Phenylobacterium zucineum HLK1: one gene and its partner. The protein of the gene in region 2 interacts with the protein of the main gene of each other region in a pairwise test. Links are inferred from orthologs where the notes say so. Each region holds a gene or a part of one and is shown on either strand. Other genes may lie near its edges. The genes, in order: dnaE and dnaQ.

Region 1 (10,477 bases), 2.0 Mb from region 2 along the record:
GGACTGGCGCGAGGTGCTGATCATCACCGCCTGGGCGCTGGGCATGAGCTTCGTGGCGACCCTCGCGCCGGCCTGGCGAGCCTCGCGGATCGATCCGGTGGAGGCGCTCCGCTATGAGTGAGCCCGTCCTTTCGATACGCGGGCTGGAGCGCACCTACCGCACGGCGGCGGGGCCGCTGACGGTGCTGCGCGGCGTGGACCTCGACCTGCGGCCCGGCGAGATCGTCGGGCTGATCGGACCGTCGGGCTCGGGCAAGTCGTCGCTGCTGCACGCAGCGGGCCTGCTGGAGCATCCGGACGCGGGGCGGATCACCGTCCTTGGCCGCGACTGCTCGAACCTGGCCGAGGCCGAGCGCACGCGCGTGCGCCTGGCGACCATCGGGTTCGTCTATCAGTTCCACCACCTGCTGCCCGAGTTCTCGGCGCTGGACAACGTGGCCCTGCCGCAGATGATCGCCGGCAAGAGCCGCAAGGCCGCCCAGGCGCGGGCGGCGGTGCTGCTGGGGGAGTTGGGCCTGACCGACCGGGTCCACCACCAGCCGGCCCAGCTCTCAGGCGGCGAGCAGCAGCGGGTGGCCGTGGCCCGGGCGCTGGCCAACGCCCCGCGCATCCTGCTGGCCGACGAGCCCACCGGCAACCTCGACCCCAAGACCTCCGAAGGGGTGTTCGAGAACCTCTACGGGCTTGCCCGCAGCCAGGGCGTCGCCGCCTTGGTCGCCACTCACAACCTCGAGCTCGCCGGCCACATGGACCGGGTGCTGACGCTCAAGGACGGCCACCTGGAGCCGTGGACCAAGCCTTAGGCGCGCTCAGCTCGGAGGCGGCAGCAGCTCGATCAGCTTGATCAGCGTCTCGCCCGCGGCCTGCACGTCGTCGAGGATGTAGGTTCCCCGCAACTCGACGATGTGCTCGCCACGCCGCATCAGCATCACCTCCTGCATCAGGCCGGCCTTGTCGACCCACGCGCGGCCGGCCTGGATCGGCCACTTCCGGCCGGTGGGCGGGTCCTTCAGCTTCCGTGGCTGTTCCAGCGCCCCCTCTGCGTCGGAGATCACGCTGGCGAAGTAGGCCTTGTCGCCGCGGACGTCGGGCGCGCGCGAGACGAAGATGGTGATGAAGCTCTCCTCCGTCGCGTAGCCGCAGCTCACGTCCATCGCCTCTTCGGACGGATTGAGGATCGCCCCGTAGGCCCGCTCGAACGCCCCGAACGCGGCGGGACAGACGAAACCGGAACCCCGTAGGCGCCAGTCCTCGCCGAAGCCGCCGGAGAAGAACCGCCCGTCGGCGCCGTAGAGCTTGGCCGGCCGGTCCGGCGTGATCGCGCCGGGGCGGAAGATCTCCGCGTAAACGCCGGAGGTCGTTTCCCGGAACAGGGTCACGGCGTCGCCGGCGGCCAGCACCGCCAGCGGCGGCGCCTGGGTCTCGAGGAGGGCCGAAAGGTCGTCGGCGAGCCGGCGGGTGTCGGGCAAGGAATCGTAGATCCGGAAGACGTAGTGCTCGCCGGCCGTGGTCCCGGCCAGGTAGTAGGCGGGCGGCTGCGTACTCGGCGGCAGCCCTTGACGGGTCCGGCTCCAGGCGAGGGCGTCCGGAAGGGCCGGGCCGCGGGCGACGTAGAACACGCCTTCGCGCCCCGGAGCCTGCATCCATCTCGGTGGCGCTCGCCCGTCAGCGCCCGAGATCGTCCAGACGACGCCGTCGGCTTCGAAGCGGGCGAGCCGGCACGGACCCGCCGCGCCGATGTCCGCCATCGGCCACGTTCCGGCGCCGGAGGGGTCGTGCAGCGCGAGGAAGACCCCGGCGGCGAGGGCGGCTTGGGCGTCGGGGTCGAGGGTGTCCGGGACTTCGATCGGCTGTCCCTGCCCGGCGGCGGGCGCGGCGCAATCCGCCGGGGCCGTGGCCTCGAGCTGGAACAGCCGCACGTCGGCTTCGGTCGCCGCCGTCGCGGCGCTGCAGGAGAAGGCCAGGGCGATGGCCGCTGCAAATGTCCTCATGGTCCGCACATCCCCATTGTCCACGGCCCAGCTATAGCAGGCTTGACGACGAGAACAAAAGGCGAATAAGAACGAACAAGGAACGCAACGGTTGTCCCTCGGCTTTTCCACAGGGACGCCCACAGGAAGGATGCCGCAGATGGTTCGTCTCGCCCGGGAATCGCTGGCGTTTATGTCGGTGGCCAGCTTTGTCTGGATGGTGTGCGTCGTGGCGTCCCAGATGGGCTGACGCCATGCGGATGGGGGAGGCGGCGAGCTTGAGCGGAGAGGGCCCGGCCACGGCTGACGCAGGCTTCGTCCACCTCCGCGTCCGCTCCGCCTACTCGTTGCTGGAAGGCGCGATCAAGGCCGACAAGATCGGCGACCTGGCCAAGGCGTGGGGCATGCCCGCCGTCGCGCTCGCCGACCGGGCCAATCTGTTCGGCGCGCTGGAGTTCTCGGTCGCCACCAAGGGATCCGGCGTCCAGCCGATCATCGGCTGCGCCCTGCCGGTCAGCGGCATCGGCGACCGCCCGCCCGAACGCTGGGCCAAGACGCCGACGATCATGCTGCTGGCGCAGAGCGAGCAGGGCTATCTCAACCTCTGCGAACTGTCCTCGGCGGCCTATCTGGACGTGGACGCCTCGGAAGAGCCGCACGTTCCCTGGACCAAGGTGGTCGAGCGGTCCGAGGGCCTGATCCTGCTGTCGGGCGGCCCCGACGGCCCCGTGGACCACCTGTTCGCCGCCGGGAAGGTCAAGGAGGGCCGGGCGGCCCTGGCCGAGATGAAGCGGGCGTTCGGCAGTCGCTTCTACGTCGAGCTGCAGCGCCACGGCCTGCCCGCCGAAGCCGCCGCCGAGGGCGAACTGGTGGCCTTCGCTTACGACGAGGACGTTCCGCTCGTCGCCACCAACGACGTCTATTTCAAGAACCCGCAGATGCACCAGGCGCACGACGCGCTGCTGTGCATCGCCGACGGCAGCTTCGTGGGCCAGGACGAGCGCCGGCGGGTGACCGCCGAGCACTGGTTCAAGTCGCCGGCCGACATGCGCGCGCTGTTCGCCGACCTGCCCGAGGCCTGCGACAACACCCTCGACATCGCGCGGCGGTGCGCCTTCATGGTGCACAAGCGCGATCCGCTGCTGCCGAGCTTCACCGACGAGGGCCGATCCGAGGCCGAGGAGCTGGCGCACCAGGCGCGCGAGGGGCTGAGGGCCCGCATGGCCGCGGGCCAGGCGAACGCTTTCCCGGCCGAGGAGTACGAGGCCCGCCTGGAGCGCGAGATCCAGGTCATCACCCAGATGGGATTCCCGGGCTACTTCCTGATCGTCTCGGACTTCATCAAGTGGGCGAAGGCGCGCGGCATCCCGGTGGGGCCGGGGCGGGGGTCGGGCGCGGGCTCGCTGGTCGCCTACGCTCTGACCATCACCAACCTCGACCCGCTGCGCTACGGCCTGCTGTTCGAGCGCTTCCTGAATCCCGAGCGGGTCTCGATGCCCGACTTCGACATCGACTTCTGCCAGGAGCGGCGGGAGGAGGTGATCAACTACGTCCAGCAGCGCTACGGCCGGGACAAGGTCGCCCAGATCATCACCTTCGGCACGCTGCAGGCGCGGGCCGTGCTGCGCGATGTCGGCCGGGTGATGCAGCTGCCGCTGGGCCAGGTGGACCGCCTGGCCAAGATGGTGCCGGCCAACCCGGCCAATCCGGTGACCCTGGCCCAGGCCCTGGACATCGAGCCGCGGCTGAAGGAGGAGGCCGCCCGCGACGAGGCGGTGGCGCGCCTGCTCGACGTCGCCCTGCAGCTGGAGGGCCTCTACCGCAACGCCTCGACCCACGCCGCCGGCGTGGTGATCGGCGACCGGCCGCTGACCCAGCTGACGCCGCTGTACCGCGATCCCCGCTCGGAGCTGCCGGCCACCCAGTTCAACATGAAGTGGGTCGAGAGCGCGGGCCTGGTGAAGTTCGACTTCCTTGGCCTGAAGACGCTGACCGTCATCGACCGGGCGGTGAAGCACCTGGAGAAGCGCGGCGCGGCGGTCGACATGAACGCCCTGCCGCTCGACGACGGGCCCACCTACGAGCTGATGAGCAACGCCCAGACCATCGGGGTCTTCCAGCTCGAAGGGCAGGGGATGCGCGACACCCTGCGCCAGCTGCGGCCGTCCAGCATTGAGGACGTGACCGCCATCGTCTCGCTGTACCGGCCGGGCCCGATGGACAACATCCCGGCGTTCGTGGACTGCAAGTTCGGCCGCAAGCCGATCGACACCCTTCACCCCCTGCTGGAAGGGGTGCTGAAGGAGACCTACGGCATCATCGTCTACCAGGAGCAGGTGATGCAGATCGCCCAGATCCTGGCGGGCTACAGCCTGGGCGAAGCCGACCTGCTGCGGCGCGCCATGGGCAAGAAGAAGAAGGAGGAGATGGAGGCGCAGCGCGCGCGGTTCGTCTCCGGGGCCGAGGCCAAGGGCGTGCCTGCGGCCCAGTCGGGCGCCATCTTCGACCTCGTCGACAAGTTCGCCGGTTACGGCTTCAACAAGTCCCACGCCGCGGCCTACGCCGTGGTCAGCTACCAGACCGCCTGGCTGAAGGCGAACGCGCCGGTCGAGTTCTTCGCCGCCTCGATGAGCCTCGACATCGCCAACACGGACAAGCTCTCGGTGTTCTACCAGGACGCCAAGCGCTTCGGCGTGAAGATCCGTCCGCCGTGCGTGAACCGCTCCGGCGCTGACTTCGAGGTGGAGAACGGCGAGGTGCTCTACGCCCTCGGCGCCATCCGCAACGTCGGCCTGCAGGCCATGGAGCATGTGGTTCAGGTGCGCCGCGAGGGCGGGCCGTTCCGCGACATCTTCGACTTCGTCGAGCGCATCGACCCCAAGCAGGTCAACAAGCGCACCTTCGAGACCCTGGCGCGGGCCGGGGCCTTCGACGCCATCCATCCGAACCGGGCCGAGCTGCTCGCGTCGGCGGACACCCTGGTGGGCCACGGCCAGGCGCTGGCCGCGGACCGTGCCGAGGGCAAGGTCAGCTTGTTCGGCGACGACCTGTCGGGCGGCCACCGGCCGCGGCTGACGCGGGCCGAGCCCTGGACCCCGACCGAGCGGCTGGACGAGGAGCTGGCGGCGGTGGGCTTCTACCTGTCGGGCCACCCGCTGGACGACATGGTCGAGGCGCTGCGCCGCAAGCGCACGGACCTGCTGACCGACGCGATCGCCCGGGCGGTGGCCGGCGCCGAGGCCCTGCGGATGGCCGGGGTCATCCGGCGCAAGCAGGAGCGCCCGTCGCGCACCGGCGAGAAGTTCGCCTTCGTGACGTTCTCGGATCCGACCGGCGAGTACGAGGTGCTGTTCCCGCCCGAGTCGCTGCGCAAGTGCCGCGACCTGCTGGAGCCCGGCAGGGCCGTGGTCCTGAAGGTGAGGGCGAAGGCCAGCGAGGGCGAGGTGCGCTTCTTCGGGGACGACGTGGAGCCGGTGGAGAAGGCCATCGAGAACGTGGTCGCCGGCCTGCGCGTCCACGTGGCCCCGCGCAGCGCCGAGATCGAAGCGCTGAAACGCCGCCTGGAGGGGGTGACCAACACCCGGGGCGGCGAGGTCATCCTGGTGGCGGGGCTGGACGGCGGGCGCGAGGTGGAGCTGAAGCTGCCCGGCCGCTTCACCCTGGACGGGGCCGTGCGCGGCGCGCTCAAGACCGCCCCCGGCGTGGTGTTCATCGAGGATCTCTAGGCGCCCGCGATGCGTCCGGAAACCGCCAGACCGACCGGGGCCGCGACGGCATTGTCCGCCGATGACTGACCCTTCTCAGCATCCGCTGGACCGGGCCGCATGGGCCGCGCTGTCCACACGCCAAGCCGGCCTCGCGCTGGGCGACGATCGCGCGCGCCGGCTCGCGCCCGAGTACGGCCTGTTCGCCGCGGCGGCCGACCGTTCGGAGGAGAGCCTCGCACGGCTGGCGGCTCTCGTCCGCGAAACCGGGCCGGCCGCGCTGTTCGAGGCCGACCCGCCCCGGGCCCTGGAGGGGGTCCGCATCACGCCGGGCGATCCGATCAGCCAGATGGTGGCCGAGAATCCGGCGTTCCCGACCGTCGGCTTCGAGGTCGTCCGCCTGGGCGACGAGGACGCGGACGAGATGCTGGAGCTGGCGACGCTGACCCGGCCCGGACCGTTCTTCAGCCGCACGCACCGCCTGGGCGACTTCATCGGCGTGCGGGAGGGGGGGCGGCTGGCGGCCATGGCGGGCGAGCGCCTGCGGCTGCCGGGCTACACCGAGGTCAGCGCGGTATGCACCCACCCCGACTTCCGGGGGCGCGGCTATGCGGCCGGCCTGATGGGGCTGGTCACCCGGGCCATCGTCGCCCGGGGCGAGAAAGCCTTCCTGCACGTCTACGACCACAACGTCACGGCGATCGCGCTCTACGAACGGCTGGGCTGGCGACGTCGGCGGGCGGTGGAGGTGGTCTTCCTGGACCCGGCCTGACCGGCCGGCGGGCGGCGAAAGCTTGCATTTCCGGCGCGCAGCCCCTACATCCGCGCCTCATTCCACACGCGGGCGTGCGGCCTGGCCGGGGAGACATCCCGTCCTTGTCCGTTCCGGTCCTCTTCGGAGGGTTGCCTGCGGCGGTTCAACCGGAAGAAAGAGACGATACAGACGATGGCTCTGCCTGAATTCTCCATGCGCCAGCTGCTGGAAGCCGGCGCCCACTTCGGCCACCAGACGCACCGCTGGAACCCGAAGATGGACAAGTACATCTTCGGCGCCCGCTCCAACATCCACATCATCGACCTGTCGCAGTCGATCCCGCTGCTGCACCAGGCGCTGGTGAAGGTCCGCGAAGTCGCCGCCGGCGGCGGCCGCATCCTGTTCGTGGGCACCAAGCGGCAGGCCTCGGAGCCGATCGCCACGGCGGCCAAGCGCTGCGCCCAGTACTACGTGAACCACCGCTGGCTGGGCGGCACGCTCACCAACTGGCGCACCGTCTCGAACTCGATCGCCCGCCTGCGCGAGCTGGAATCGGTTCTCGGCGGCGAGGGCCAGGGCCGTTCGAAGAAGGAACTGCTGCAGCTCACCCGCGAGCGCGACAAGCTCGAGCTGAGCCTGGGCGGCATCAAGGACATGGGCGGCATTCCCGACCTGATGTTCGTGATCGACACCAACAAGGAAGCGATCGCCATCCAGGAAGCCCGGAAGCTGAACATTCCGGTGATCGCCATCCTGGACACGAACTGCAATCCGGACGGCATCACCTATCCGATCCCGGGCAACGACGACGCGGCCCGCGCCATCCAGCTCTACTGCGACCTGATGGCCGACGCGATCCTCGACGGCCTCGCCGCCGGCCAGGCGGCCTCGGGCGTGGACCTCGGCGCCTCGGAAGCTCCGGTGGAGCCCACGCTGGCCCGCGAGCTGGCGCCGGAAGCCCCGGCCCCGGAAGCTCCCGCCGAGGAGGCCCCGGCCGCTGAAGCCGCGCCGGCTGCTGAAGCTGCTCCGGCCGCCGAGGCCGCTCCGGCCGAAGCGTCGAGCGAAGAACAAGCCGGCTAAGCCCCTCGGGGCCTGCCGACACGAAACTCTCACGGCGAGCCCTCATGAGGGGGCTCGTTCCGATTCAGACCAAAGGAGCCCACCATGGCGGAGATCACCGCTGCGCTGGTCAAGGAACTGCGCGAAAAAACCGACGCGGGCATGATGGACTGCAAGAAGGCCCTGCAGGAGAACAACGGCGACCTGGAAGCTGCGGCCGACTGGCTGCGCACCAAGGGCCTCTCCAAGGCGGCCAAGAAGTCCGATCGCGCCGCGGCTGAAGGCCTCGTCGCGGGCCTCGTGAGCGCCGACGGCAAGTCCGGCGTGCTGATCGAGCTGAACGCCGAGACCGACTTCGTCGCCAAGAACGAGAAGTTCCAGGACGCCGCTCGCCGCATCGCCGCGACGGCCCTGGTGCACGAGGCGCTGGAGACCCTGCACGAGGCCAAGACGGCCGAGGGCGAGGTGGTCAACGACCTGGTCACCGGCCTGATCGCCACGATCGGCGAGAACATGCGCCTGCGCCGCAGCGAGCGCCTGAGGGTCGAGAACGGCGCCGTCGCCCTCTACCTGCACAACGTGCAGGGCGAAGGCGTGGCCCGCCTCGGCGTGCTCGTCGCGCTGGAAGGCGCCGGCGACCAGGCGGTGCTGAAGGACGTGGGTCGCAAGATCGCCATGCACGTGGCCGGCACCCCGACCCCGCCGCTGGCGCTCAACTCCAGCGATCTCGACCCCGAGGCCGTGGCCAAGGAGCGCGAGATCCAGACCCAGACGGCGATGGAGTCGGGCAAGCCCCGCGAGATCGCCGAGAAGATGGTCGAGGGCCGGATCCGCAAGTGGCAGGAAGAGGTCGTGCTCCTGAAGCAGCCCTTCGTCATGAATCCGGACCAGACGATCGAGGAGCTGATCGCCGAGACCGCCAAGCAGGCGGGCGGCCCGGTGTCGGTGAAGGGCTTCGTCCGCTTCGCCCTGGGCGAAGGCGTCGAGAAGAAGCAGGACGACTTCGCGGCCGAAGTGGCCTCGATGACCAGCGCCTCCTAGGCGTTCGCCTGAAAGAGCCTTCAGGGGCGCGGCGCGTTCGACGCGCGCCGCGCCCTTGATGTATCTACCTTCCGCGTACCAGAATCCCGGACCCGCCATGACCGACGCCAAACCGCGCTACAACCGAGTGCTCCTGAAGGTGTCGGGCGAAGTCCTGATGGGCGACCAGCCGTTCGGAATCGACACGGGGACCCTCGAGCGCACGGCCGAGGACATCGCCGAGGTGGTCCGCACGGGCGTCCAGCTCTGCCTCGTGATCGGCGGCGGCAACATCTTCCGCGGCGTGTCCCTGGCGGGGCGCGGCATGGAACGGGCCAGCGCCGACTACATGGGCATGCTGGCGACGGTCATGAATGCCCTGGCGCTGCAGGCGGCGCTGGAGAAGATCGGCGTCTACACCCGCGTGCAGTCGGCCATTCCGATGGAAGCGGTGTGCGAGCCCTACATCCGCCGTCGCGCCATCCGCCATCTCGAGAAGGGCCGGGTGGTGATCTTCGCCGCCGGCGTGGGCGCGCCGTTCTTCACGACGGACTCCGGCGCGGCCCTGCGCGCGGCCGAAATGGGCTGCGAGGCGCTGTTCAAGGGCACCAGCGTGGACGGCGTCTACACCGCCGACCCCAAGAAGGATCCCGACGCGCAGCGCTACGACACGCTGAGCTACACCGACGTGCTCGCCAAGGACCTGCGCGTCATGGACGCCTCGGCCGTGAGCCTGATGCGCGACAACCAGATTCCCATCGTGGTCTTCTCGATCCGCGAGCGGGGCAATTTCCTCAAGGTGCTGAAGGGCGAGGGCGTCTACACGACGATCGCCTGACGGCTTAGTTTCGATCCGAACAGACTTCGCACGGGAGAGATCCGCATGGCCACGACCGAGAAGCCGGTGCTTTCCAAGTACAGGGACCGCATGGACAAGGCCGTTGCGGCGTTGAAGGAGGAGTTCGGCTCGCTGCGCACGGGCCGGGCCTCGGCCAGCCTGCTCGACCAGATCCACGTGGACGCCTACGGCTCGTCCATGCCGCTGACCCAGGTGGCGGCGGTGTCCGTGCCCGAACCGAGGATGATCACAGTCAACGTCTGGGACCGCGGCATGGTGGTCTCGGTGGAGAAGGCGATCCGCCAGTCGGACCTGGGCCTGAACCCGGTCGTCGACGGCCAGACCCTGCGGATCCCGATCCCGCCGCTGACCGAAGAGCGCCGCAAGGACCTCGCCAAGATCGCCGGCCGCTACGCCGAGCAGCAGCGCGTGGCCGTGCGCAACATCCGCCGCGACGCCAACGAGGACCTGCGCAAGGCCCAGAAGGACAACGTCATCAGCCAGGACGAAGAGAAGCGGATGGAGACCGAGGTCCAGAAGATGACCGACGAGGCCATCAAGCGCATCGACGAAGCCTTGAAAACCAAGGAACAAGAGATCATGCAGGTCTGACGCGCGCGTCAGCCGCCTCGTAGGATCCCCCACAGCATGGCCGCACAAGACAAGACGCCGCCTGCGTCCACGCCCCAGCCGGGCGCGGCGGAGCGGCCCCTGCACGTGGCCATCGTCATGGACGGCAACGGCCGCTGGGCCAAACGCCGCGGCCTGCCGCGCACCCTCGGGCATCGCGAGGGCGTCGAGGCGCTGAAGCGCACCGTCTCGGCCGCGGCCGAGCAGGACATCCGCTGGCTGACCGTCTTCGGTTTCTCCACCGAGAACTGGAGCCGGCCGGCCGCCGAGGTGGCCGAGCTGATGGCCCTGCCGAAGCGCTACTTCGAGAGCGACATCGGCCGGCTCGAGCGGGAAGGGGTGCGCGTGCGCGTGATCGGCCGCCGAGCCGGCCTCTCGCCCGAACTCGTGCGGATCATCGAGGACGCCGAGACGCGCACGGCGCGGAACGACCGGTTCTTCCTGAACATCGCCTTCAACTACGGCGGTCAGGCCGACATCGCCGACGCCGCCCGGCGCTTCG
Region 2 (9,387 bases):
GGCCCCCTCGACCACCGTCAGGGGCTCGTCCAGCGAGGCCAGGTCGCCGGTCATGTAGCCTTCCGCCGGCCCCATCTCGAGGATCGGGCCCGGGCGGATGTAGCGCCGGAACACCTCGAAGGAATGGGCGATGGTGGCGCGGTTGGCGCCCGCCCCGTAGGTGGAGTCGGCCGCGATCTCGTCGAGCCGGCGGCGCTCTTCTTCGGTCATGGTGGCGCTCATGTCGCGGCCTCTATGATCTCTATGAGGTTGAGGGTCGGGGTCATCAGGAAGGCGATCCGGCGGCCGCCGAAGGCGACGGCCGGCACGGGGCCGGCGGTGACCCGCAGCCCCCTGCCCTGGAGCGCCTGAAGCGCCCCGTCGAAATCGCGGGCCTCGAAGGCCTGGTGGTAGAACTTGGTCCCGCGCTGCAGGTAGCCCTCGACGGGCGAGCCCTCGGCGGCCGGGGCGAGCAGCTCCAGGCGCGGTCCGGGCCCGATGATGAAGCAGCCGTGGATCTTCTGGACGGGATCGGTGAACGCCTCGCCCTCCAGGGCGTAGCCCAGCCTCAGCCAGCCCTCGCGCTCGCGGTCGATGTCGCGGCAGGCGACGCCGAGGTGGTGGAAGCTGAAGCCTGGCGCGTCGAGCATGGGCCGTCTCTACGTCCCCGCCACGCGGCTGGCGAGCATCTCGAGCCGCGGGCGCATGGCCGTCCAGGCCTCGCGCGTGACCCGGTGTTCCACGCTGTCGTGGAGCGCCCCGTCCAGCTCCACATGGTCCTTGAGCACCCCGGTTCGCGGCGCGCCGGTGGAATCGTGGAACGAGACGACCCGCTGGTTGTCGGCGACGGTGCGGCAGTAGACCGCCTCCAGCCCCAGCGCCTCGAAGGCGGCGCGGTAGATCAGCAGGGCCGATTCCACCGCCGCGACCGATCCGGGCTTCACGAGCCAGCGGCCCCACTCGGCGGCGCGGGCGGCCTCGTCGATGTCGTAGATCCCGATCGTCCCCACCGCCTCGCCGGTGCGGCCGTCCTCGATCACGAAGTAGACGTCGCCGGCGCGCTCGAAATAGCGCTCCAGCCAGGCCTCCTGGTCCTCGACCCGCGGCGAGGTGGCGTGCAGGAAGCGCCCGAGCTCGGGATCGGTGCGCAAGCCCACGATGAACGGCGCATCGGCCAGCGTCACCGGGCGCAGGCGGAACCGAAACCCCTCGAGGCTGACGTCATGGCGCATCGGCGGCCGTCACCTTCGCCCTCAGGTCGCCGATCGACATCACCTCGCCGATCTCCTCCGCGCTGAACGAGACCCCGAACGCGGCCTCGGTCGCGAAGATGATCTCCAGGTGCTTCAGCGAATCCCAGCGCGCCTCGTCCTCGCGGCGCAGGTCCTCGCCCGGCGCGACCGGGCGCTCCAGCACCAGGCTGAGGATCTCGGCGAGGGTTTCGTCGACGGAGGCGGGCATCAGTTGGTCCATTTCACGGTCACGGGGGCGCCGGACGGCCCCTCTAGCGCCGAGCCGGGCGCCTCGACCAGTCCTTCCTCGCCTTCCAGCGGGCGGCCCGTGAAGCGAGCGGCCCACTCCAGCGCCGGATCGTTCCGGGGGCCGCGGCGCCAGGCGAAGGCGGCCCGGCGCGCGCCGAGCGCCTCGACCCCCCGCCGGAGCGCCTCGGCGACCATCACGTCCTCCAGCCGCCGGCCAAGCGCCCGGCACGAGATGCAGAGCTCGTCCACCACGAGGGTGTCGCCGTCCCGCCGCGCGAAGAGCGCGGCGACCGAGCCGGAGTCCGCCAGCCGGTCGCTCAGCCGGACGTGGGCCACGAGCCGGTCATCGCGGCCGAGGTATTCGTCCACCGCCGTCTCGTCGAGGCGGGCGAGCGCCAAGTTGAACTGGTTGGTCTTGCGGCTGATCTCGGCCAGCCGCTCGCGGTCCTCGGCCGGATCCAGGCTGAGGACCAGCTCGGCCTGGAGCGCCCGCAGGTATTCCTCCTCGTCCAGCTCGCGGGCGAGGGCCTCGCGCTCGGCGTTGGCGGCGATGTCGGCGGCCCGCCCGGCGAAGGTCGCCTTGCCGCGGGGCAGGCCGGGATAGAGGTCGAGCGCCCGGGCTGCGTCGGCCGCGGTGGGGCCGGCGTGCAGCAGGCGCAGGCCGGGGACCCGGGCGCCGGCCTCGACGAGCTCGCCGAGGTTGTCGTCGATCATCAGCACCGCGTCGGGCCCGATGTTGAACGCCTTCGCCGCCGCGCGAACCGCGTCGGACTTGGCCCCCCAGCTCACCTGCCAGGCGCTGACGTGCTCGGCCTTCAAGGGAAAGTCGGCGCGGGCGCGGAACAGCTCGGCCACGTCCTCGGCCTCGTTGCGCGAGACCACCGCCACCAGCACGCCCCGCTCGGCCCAGCGGACGATGGCCGCCTGCAGCGCGGCGTGGTCCGCGGTGAGGCGCACGCCCGAGGTCCCGTCCTCGCCGAGGACGCCTTCGTAGATCGTGTTGTCGAGGTCGACCGCCAGCGCCTTGACCGGCAGGGTGAAGAAGCCGGCCAGGATCTCGAAGGCGAGGGCCCGGGCCGATTCCAGAATCGCGGCCTCGCCGAGCCGCGTGCCGGTCGCCTGGGCGCGGGCCTCGTCGAACGTCCGCTCTCCCAGTCGCCGGGCGATCTCGTCCAGGCGCAGGACCGCGGCGGCCGGGGTGCGTTCGGCCCAGGCCGCCAGGGCCCCGTTCAGCGCCGCGTAGCGGTCGCCCGCGTCGGGCGCATTGCTCACGATCAGCGGCCCCGCCGCGGCGGCGCGCAGGGCGTCGAGACGCCCGACGATCCAGGCGACGAGCGCCTCGTCGTCAAGCCGGCCGTAGCGGGCGTAGTCCAGCCAGACCAGGCGGGCGTCCCCGGCCTCCTCGGGCAGGTTCAGGCTGTCGTCGTAGTCGCCGATCTCGACCCGCATCGGCGCGCCCGCGAAGCCCAGGAAGGCGGGCAGGACGCTCGCGGCGCCCTCGAACGCGTGATTGCGCAGCACCTGGAGCGTGCGCTCGCCCGCGGGCGCTCCCCGCGCGGCCTTCATGAGGCTGAATCGGTTGGGCGCGGCGGCGAACAGCGCCGCCTGCTGCTCGAGGGGCTCCAGGAGGCCGGCCGCGCTCACGAGCCGCCCTCCTCCGTCCTCCGGATCGCCGCTGCGACCGCTTCCGCGTCGGCCGGGGTCATGCCCGGCCACATGGGCAGCGAGAGCACCTCGGCCGCCAGCCGCTCGGCGAGCGGGAACTGCCCGGCCCGGAAGCCCAGGTGGGCGAACGCCGGCTGCAGGTGGCACGGCGTGGGATAGTGGATCAGGGTCTGCACGCCGGCCTCGGCCAGCTTCGCCTGCAGGGCGTCGCGCCGGGCGCTGCGCACGACGTAGAGGTGGTAGACCGCCCGGGCCCAGTCGGCCTCGCCCGGCGGCGTGACGATGTCGGTCGGCAGCGACCGCGCGTAGGCGGCGGCGACCTCGCGGCGTCGCGCATTCCGGGCTTCGAGCCTCGGCAGGAAGACCCGCAGGAACGCCGCCTGCAGCTCATCCAGCCGCGAGTTCACGCCCACCACCTCGTGGACGTACTTGCGCTCCGAGCCGTAGTTGCGCAGGCGCCGCAGGCGGTCGGCTAGCGCGGGATCGTCGGTCGTCACCGCGCCGGCGTCGCCGAGGGCGCCCAGGTTCTTGGTCGGATAGAAGCTGAACGCGGTGGCGTGCGCCAGCGCGCCCGTCCGCCGCCCCCGGTGCTCGGCGCCGTGGCTCTGGGCGGCGTCCTCCAGCACGAAGAGGCCGTGCCGGGCGGCCAGCTCCATCAGGGCGTCCATGTCGGCCGGGTGGCCGTAGAGCGAGACCGGCAGGATCGCCGCCGTCTTCGGCGTCACCGCCGCAGCCGCGGCCTGTGGGTCCAGGGTGTAGGTCCGAGGATCGGCCTCGACGGGGATGATGGTGGCCCCGACCGCCGCCACCGCCAGCCAGGTGGCGATGAAGGTGTGCGAGGGGACGATCACCTCGGCGCCCGGGCCGACGCCGGCGGCCCGCAGCGCCAGCACCAGGGCGTCGAGGCCGTTGCCGACGCCGACCGCGTGCTTCGCCCCGCAGAAGGCGGCGAACTCACGCTCGAACGCCTCCATCTCGGCGCCCAGGATGGTCCAGCCGGAATCGATCACCCGGGCGTAGGCGGCGTCCAGCTCGCTTCGCAGGCCGTCCTCGGCCAGGCCCAGGTCGAAGAACTTCATCGGCGGGCGTGAGCCAGGAAGGCGTCGAAGTCGCGGATGTAATCGCTCTCGTCGTAGACCATCGAGGCCAGCACCATGCAGACCGCCCCCGACGAGAAATTCTCGATCTCTCGCCACAGGTTCGGCCCGATGTGCAGGCCCCGGTGCGGGCGGTTCAGGGTCACCACCTCCTCGGTGGTCCCGTCGTGCAGGCGCACGTCGAAGCTGCCCGAGACCGCCAGCAGCAGCTGGTTCAGCGCCAGGTGGGCGTGACCGGCCCGCATAGAGCCGCTGGGCACGTCGTAGAGGTAGTAGACCCGCTCGATCGCGAACGGGACATGCCGGTTCGATTCCGCAAAGCACAGATTCCCCCGGGGATCCGAGATCACCGGCAGGTCGATGAAGTTGGCGAGTTTTCCGGACATGCGTCGGCGGGACGCTAGTCGAGACCGCGAGTCGAGCCAAGCGCGGCCTGCATCCCCTGGCTCACCCCCTGGCTCACCCCCTGGCTCACCTCGGAGGCTTGCGCTTCAGGGCGACATAGAGCGCGCCGGCCCCGCCATGCCGGCGGTGCGCCTCGGACACCCCCGCGACGATGTGCGCCAGGTGCGGCGCGGCCAGCCATTCCGGCGCGTGGCGGCGCAGGACGCCGTCGCCCTGCACGCCCTTGCCCGTGATCACCAGCACCGAGCGGTAGCCCTCGTCCCAGGCGCGGGCGAGGAAGGCCTCGAGCGCGGCGCGGGCCCGGTCCTGGGTCATGCCGTGCAGGTCGATCCGCGCGCCGATCGGATCGCGCTCGCGGGCGATGCGGGTCTTGCGGTTCGGCTCGATGGCGTCGACGCCCTCCCGCGCGGCTCCCAGCCTGGCCGCCGCGGGCCGCTTCGGCTCGATCCGCGCCGGGGCGTCCAGGTTCTGGGGGGCGGGCTGCTTCGGCGTCGCCCTCCCCGGGAGCGGGTGGACGGTCGCGGCCACCAGCGACCAGATCCGCAGCTCCTCGGGCTTCAGCGGCCGTTTCACCGGTAGGGGACCAGGCGGAACATGCGCAGGGTGTGGCGCACCCGCCCCGCCTCGGCTCCGGCCGCGCCGCCTTCGCCGAGGTAGAGGTCGGCCCGCACCGGCCCCTTGATCGCCCCGCCGGTGTCCAGGGCGGCGACAAGGCGGCGGTAGGTCGGGAAGGCGCCCTTCAGCAGCGGCGCCTCGGCGTCGATCCAGTAGAAGCCGCCGTAGGCGTGGTGCGCCGGGTCCACCGCGATGGCCCGGCCGGCGGGCAGGGGCACGTTCGCCGCGCCGGCGGGCGGGCGGCCGTCGCCCGGGGCGAGGCGGAAGAAGGCGTAGCGCGGATTGAGCCGCATGATCTCGTCGGCGGCCGGGCCCCGGTTGGCCGCCAGCCACAGGCGGATCGCCTCGCCCGAGGTGGCGTCCCGCGCCAGCAGGCCTCGGTCGCGCATGGGATTGGCGATGCCGACGAAGGGCTGGCCGTTGTTGGCGGCGTAGAGCGCCTTCATCCGCCGGCCGTCCTCGAAGGTCAGCACGCCCGAGCCCTGCACCTGCAGGAAGAACAGCTCCTCGGGCCGCATCCAGGCGATGGCGTCGTCGGCCGGACGCGCCTCGATGGCGGCGCGGTCGGCGTAGGGGGCGCCGTTCACCAGGTCGGCGGGCTTCGGCCGCACGGGGGCGCTGAACTCGGCGTCGGGCCGGCGGCGCGCTTCGTAGACGGGAGCGAAATAGGAAATAGGCGGTGAGCACCCCCTCGCCCGGCAGCGGCTCGGCGAGGAAGCGGCTTTCGAACCACCGGCGGGCGTCGGCGGCCGCCACGGTCCGGGCCTCGGCGCACAGCGGCTGCACCTTAGGATCGCGGACCGCCTGGCAGCCCGCGCGGAAACCCTCGAGGGCCTGGGCGTGGTCCTCGGCCGCCCAGCCGGGCAGCTCGGAGAGGAAGCGCGGGCGCAGCGCCTCTCCCGGCGCAGGCTCAGGCGCGGGCGGCGGCAGAGGCCGGTGCGGCGGGACGGCCGGTCCGACGGGCGGGACCACCGTGGGCGTGGCGCAGGCGGTAAGGACCAGGGCGGCCAGGGCCGCCCGCACCGGACCGATGTTCAAGGCGCTTACGCCTCCGCGGCGTCGACGTGGACCAGCATCCAGTTGGGGTCACGGCTCTTAAGATTGCGTTCGAACGTCCACAGCTCGGCGGTGCGGCGGTCGTCCACGGCCTCGCCCTCGGGGCCCTTGGTGCGGCTGCGGAATTCGGCCAGGAACCGGACGGTCACCCGGCCGAGGTCGGCGCCCGTGACGTCGGCCTTCTCGAGGTCGGCGCGGGGCGGGTGGAAGAACTCGACGCTCTCGGTGCGGCCCTCGGCCTCGCGCTGGTCGATGGCCGCCTCGAACGAGGCCAGCACCTGCGGCGCGAGCAGGTTCTTCAGCGTGGCCCGGTCGCCGTCGGCGAAGGCCCGCACGATCATCTCGTAGGCCTGCTTGGCGCCGCCCAGGAAGTGGCCGACGTCGAAGCTGGGGTCCAGCGCCTTCACCGCGGCCAGGCCCGTCAGCGCCACGCCGTCGTCGGCCGGTTCGGCCATCCGGTCGACGGCGCGTACGGAGCCCTGCGCCGGCTCGGCGGCGGCCTGGTCCTCCGGCTGGCGCCCGACGCGCCGGCCCAGCACCGAATAGAGCTGGTAGAGCACGATGGCCGCGAGGCCGGCGAAGATGATCAGCTCGAGGACTTGCAACTTCCTGCCTTGGCTAGGGACGTGGGGGATCCGTCCAACGCCTCAATATAGGCTGCCGGAACGCCGCCGTCAGGGGCGGCGTTGCATCCCCTGAGGCGCCATGTTAGCCGGGCCGCCCGAAGAGACGCGTTTCTCCCGCGTTTGCGATAGGATTGTTTCTCCCGCGTTTGCGATAGGATTCAAGCCAGATCATGTCCGAAACCGACGCCGGCGCCCCGGGCGCGCCCGAAGCCGCCGAAGGCCAGGCGCCCGGCATCCGCATCCTCGCCCAGTTCATCCGCGACCTGTCGTTCGAGAACCCGCGCGCGCCCGACGCCCTGCGCGCCGCCCAGACCCAGCCGCAGATCGACCTCGGCGTCGAGATGAACGCCCGGGGCCGCGAGGACGGCCTGTTCGAGGTGGACCTGAAGCTGTCGGCCAGAGCCACCCGCGACGACGGCGCCCTGTTCGTGGTCGAGCTGCTCTACGGCGGCGTGTTCCAGATCGCCGGCGTGCCGGCGGAGGACCTGGAGCCGGTGCTGCTGATCGAGTGCCCGCGCTACCTCTTCCCCTTCGCCCGCCGGATCATCGCCGACGTCACGGCCGAGGGCGGCTTCCCGCCCTTCATGCTGGATCCGATCGACTTCGCCGGCGTCTACGCGGCCCGCAAGGCCCAGGAACAGGAACAGGTCGGCCACGCCTGACGCCTGCCCTCCCCCTCGCGGGGAGGGACGCTACAGCCCGAACTTGCCCCAGAGCTCCTCGCTCTTGACCACCTCGCGGATGAACGCGGCGTGGACCGCGCGCTCCTCGTCGCTGGAGAGGGGCGCCAGCGGCCTCGGTCGCGCGCCGTAGCTGTTGCGCGTCGCCGCGTGCACCGCGCTGACCGCCGCGGACGAGGTCAGCTCCAGCCGCCGTTCGCGGCCGCCGCGCAGCTCGAGATAGACCGCCGCCAGCAGCTTGGTGTCGATCAGCGCCCCGTGCTTCTCGCGCTCCGCCAGCGAGATCTTGAAGCGCTTGCAGAGCGCGTCCAGCGAGTTGTGCATCCCCGGGAAGCGCTGCTTGGCGAGCGCCAGGGTGTCGATCCAGCGGTGGTCGGGCAGCTCGGCCCGGCTGCACAGGCCCAGCTCGTAGTTCACGAAGGCCCGGTCGAAGGCCGCATTGTGGGCGACGATCGGCGCATCGGCCACGAAGTCCAGGAACGCCTCGACGATCTCGGGCGCCTCGAACTTCGGCTTGCCGCGCAGGAAGGCGGTGGAGAGGCCGTGCACCTTCTCGGCCTCGGCCGGCATGTCCCGGCAGGGATCGATGTAGGCGTGGAAGTGCCGCCCGGTCGGGATGAAATCCTCGATCTCAAGGCAGGCGATTTCCACCAGCCGGTCGCCGGTGAGCGGGTCGAAGCCCGTGGTCTCGGTGTCGAGGACGATTTCGCGCGCCATGGCCCTTCAATGGCCCGGTTCGGCGGCCTCTTTCAACCGGCGGAAACGCGCAGGCGGCTAGTCGCCGCGCCCTCCGTCCGTCCCGGCCCGCAGGGCGGCGATGATGGTCATCACCTGGGCGCGGGCGTGCTCCAGGCCCTGGCCGGTGTCGACGACGAAGTGCGCCCGGGCCCGCTTCTCGGCGTCCGGGGTCTGCTGGGCGAGGATGGCGTCCAGCCGTTCCGGGGTCATGCCGGGCCGGGCCAGCACCCGCTCGCGCTGCATCTGGGGGGGCGCCGAGACGACCACCACCGCATCGACGTTCGCGTGGCCGCCCGTCTCGAACAGCAGGGGGATGTCCAGCACCACCATATCGGCGCCCGCCGCCTCGGCCGCCTTGAAGAACTGCACCCGGTCCTGGCCGACCAGGGGATGGACGATGGCGTTCAGCCGCTTCAGCGCCTCGGGATTTCCCAGCACCTGCTGGCGCAGCGCCTCGCGATCGACGCGGCCGTCCTTCACAACCCCCGGGAAGGCCTCGCCCACGGGCCCGACGGCCGCGCCGCCCTGGTCGTAGAGGTCGTGGACCGCCGCGTCGGCGTCGTAGACGGGGATTCCGGCGTCGCGGAACATCGCCGCGGTGGTGGACTTGCCCATGCCGATGGAGCCGGTGAGGCCGACGATCTTCATGGGGCTCGGCCCTCCAGCGTCTTCAGGGCCAGCGCGCGGACGTCCGCGCCCGCCGGCGGATTGGCGCCGTAGAAGGCCTGGAACGAGGGTTCGGCCTGGCGGATCAGCATCTCCAGCCCGTCCACCGTGCGCCGCCTAAGGTCCTGGGCCCGCTGCAGGAACGGGGTGACCAGCGGCTTGTAGACCATATCCATGACGACCGCCGTCTCGGGGGTCGCCTCCAGCGGCACGTCCAGGCCGGGCGAACCCGAGAGGCCGGCCGAGGTGGCGTTGATCACCGCCGTCGCGCCCTCGAAGGCTTGGGCCGCCGCGTCCAGCGGGCAGGCGACGGCGATGCGGCCCACCGCCCCGGCGACGGCCTCGGCCTTGGCCAGGGTGCGGTTGACGATCCGCACCT

Evidence for each region.
Region 1: the proteins of dnaQ (region 2) and dnaE interact in binary tests that used the Escherichia coli proteins (3 or more experiments, as listed by UniProt). The link is inferred for Phenylobacterium zucineum HLK1 from one-to-one orthologs.

The regions. Positions count from the first base shown.
Region 1 is NC_011144.1:1,987,593-1,998,069, reverse strand. What follows is about bases 1,933-5,895. They hold dnaE (DNA polymerase III subunit alpha), read left to right. Parts: upstream 1,933-2,248; coding sequence 2,249-5,695; downstream 5,696-5,895. Other genes in these bases: PHZ_RS09800 (GNAT family N-acetyltransferase), read left to right, coding at 5,757-5,895; sidA (cell division inhibitor SidA), read left to right, coding at 2,122-2,220; PHZ_RS09815 (hypothetical protein), read right to left, coding at 1,933-1,991. Outside these bases: PHZ_RS09825 (lipoprotein-releasing ABC transporter permease subunit), read left to right, coding at 1-121; PHZ_RS09820 (ABC transporter ATP-binding protein), read left to right, coding at 114-803; more of PHZ_RS09815, read right to left, coding at 810-1,932; more of PHZ_RS09800, read left to right, coding at 5,896-6,446; rpsB (30S ribosomal protein S2), read left to right, coding at 6,621-7,508; tsf (translation elongation factor Ts), read left to right, coding at 7,593-8,528; pyrH (UMP kinase), read left to right, coding at 8,626-9,345; frr (ribosome recycling factor), read left to right, coding at 9,391-9,957; uppS (polyprenyl diphosphate synthase), read left to right, coding at 9,982-10,477. UniProt on the Escherichia coli protein: DNA polymerase III is a complex, multichain enzyme responsible for most of the replicative synthesis in bacteria. This DNA polymerase also exhibits 3' to 5' exonuclease activity. The alpha chain is the DNA polymerase catalytic subunit.
Region 2 is NC_011144.1:1,923-11,309, reverse strand. Bases 6,470-9,342 are described here. They hold dnaQ (DNA polymerase III subunit epsilon), read right to left. Parts: upstream 8,322-9,342; coding sequence 7,617-8,321; downstream 6,470-7,616. Other genes in these bases: aroE (shikimate dehydrogenase), read right to left, coding at 8,987-9,342; coaE (dephospho-CoA kinase), read right to left, coding at 8,379-8,990; secB (protein-export chaperone SecB), read left to right, coding at 7,095-7,586; timA (TIM44-related membrane protein TimA), read right to left, coding at 6,470-6,903. Outside these bases: PHZ_RS00080 (class I SAM-dependent methyltransferase), read right to left, coding at 1-222; PHZ_RS00075 (VOC family protein), read right to left, coding at 219-629; PHZ_RS00070 (GNAT family N-acetyltransferase), read right to left, coding at 639-1,211; PHZ_RS00065 (acyl carrier protein), read right to left, coding at 1,201-1,440; PHZ_RS00060 (HAD-IIIC family phosphatase), read right to left, coding at 1,440-3,104; PHZ_RS00055 (DegT/DnrJ/EryC1/StrS family aminotransferase), read right to left, coding at 3,101-4,204; PHZ_RS00050 (sugar 3,4-ketoisomerase), read right to left, coding at 4,201-4,608; PHZ_RS00045 (Smr/MutS family protein), read right to left, coding at 4,694-5,200; PHZ_RS23825 (MltA domain-containing protein), read right to left, coding at 5,197-5,853; more of timA, read right to left, coding at 6,286-6,469; more of aroE, read right to left, coding at 9,343-9,387. UniProt on the Escherichia coli protein: DNA polymerase III is a complex, multichain enzyme responsible for most of the replicative synthesis in bacteria. The epsilon subunit contain the editing function and is a proofreading 3'-5' exonuclease.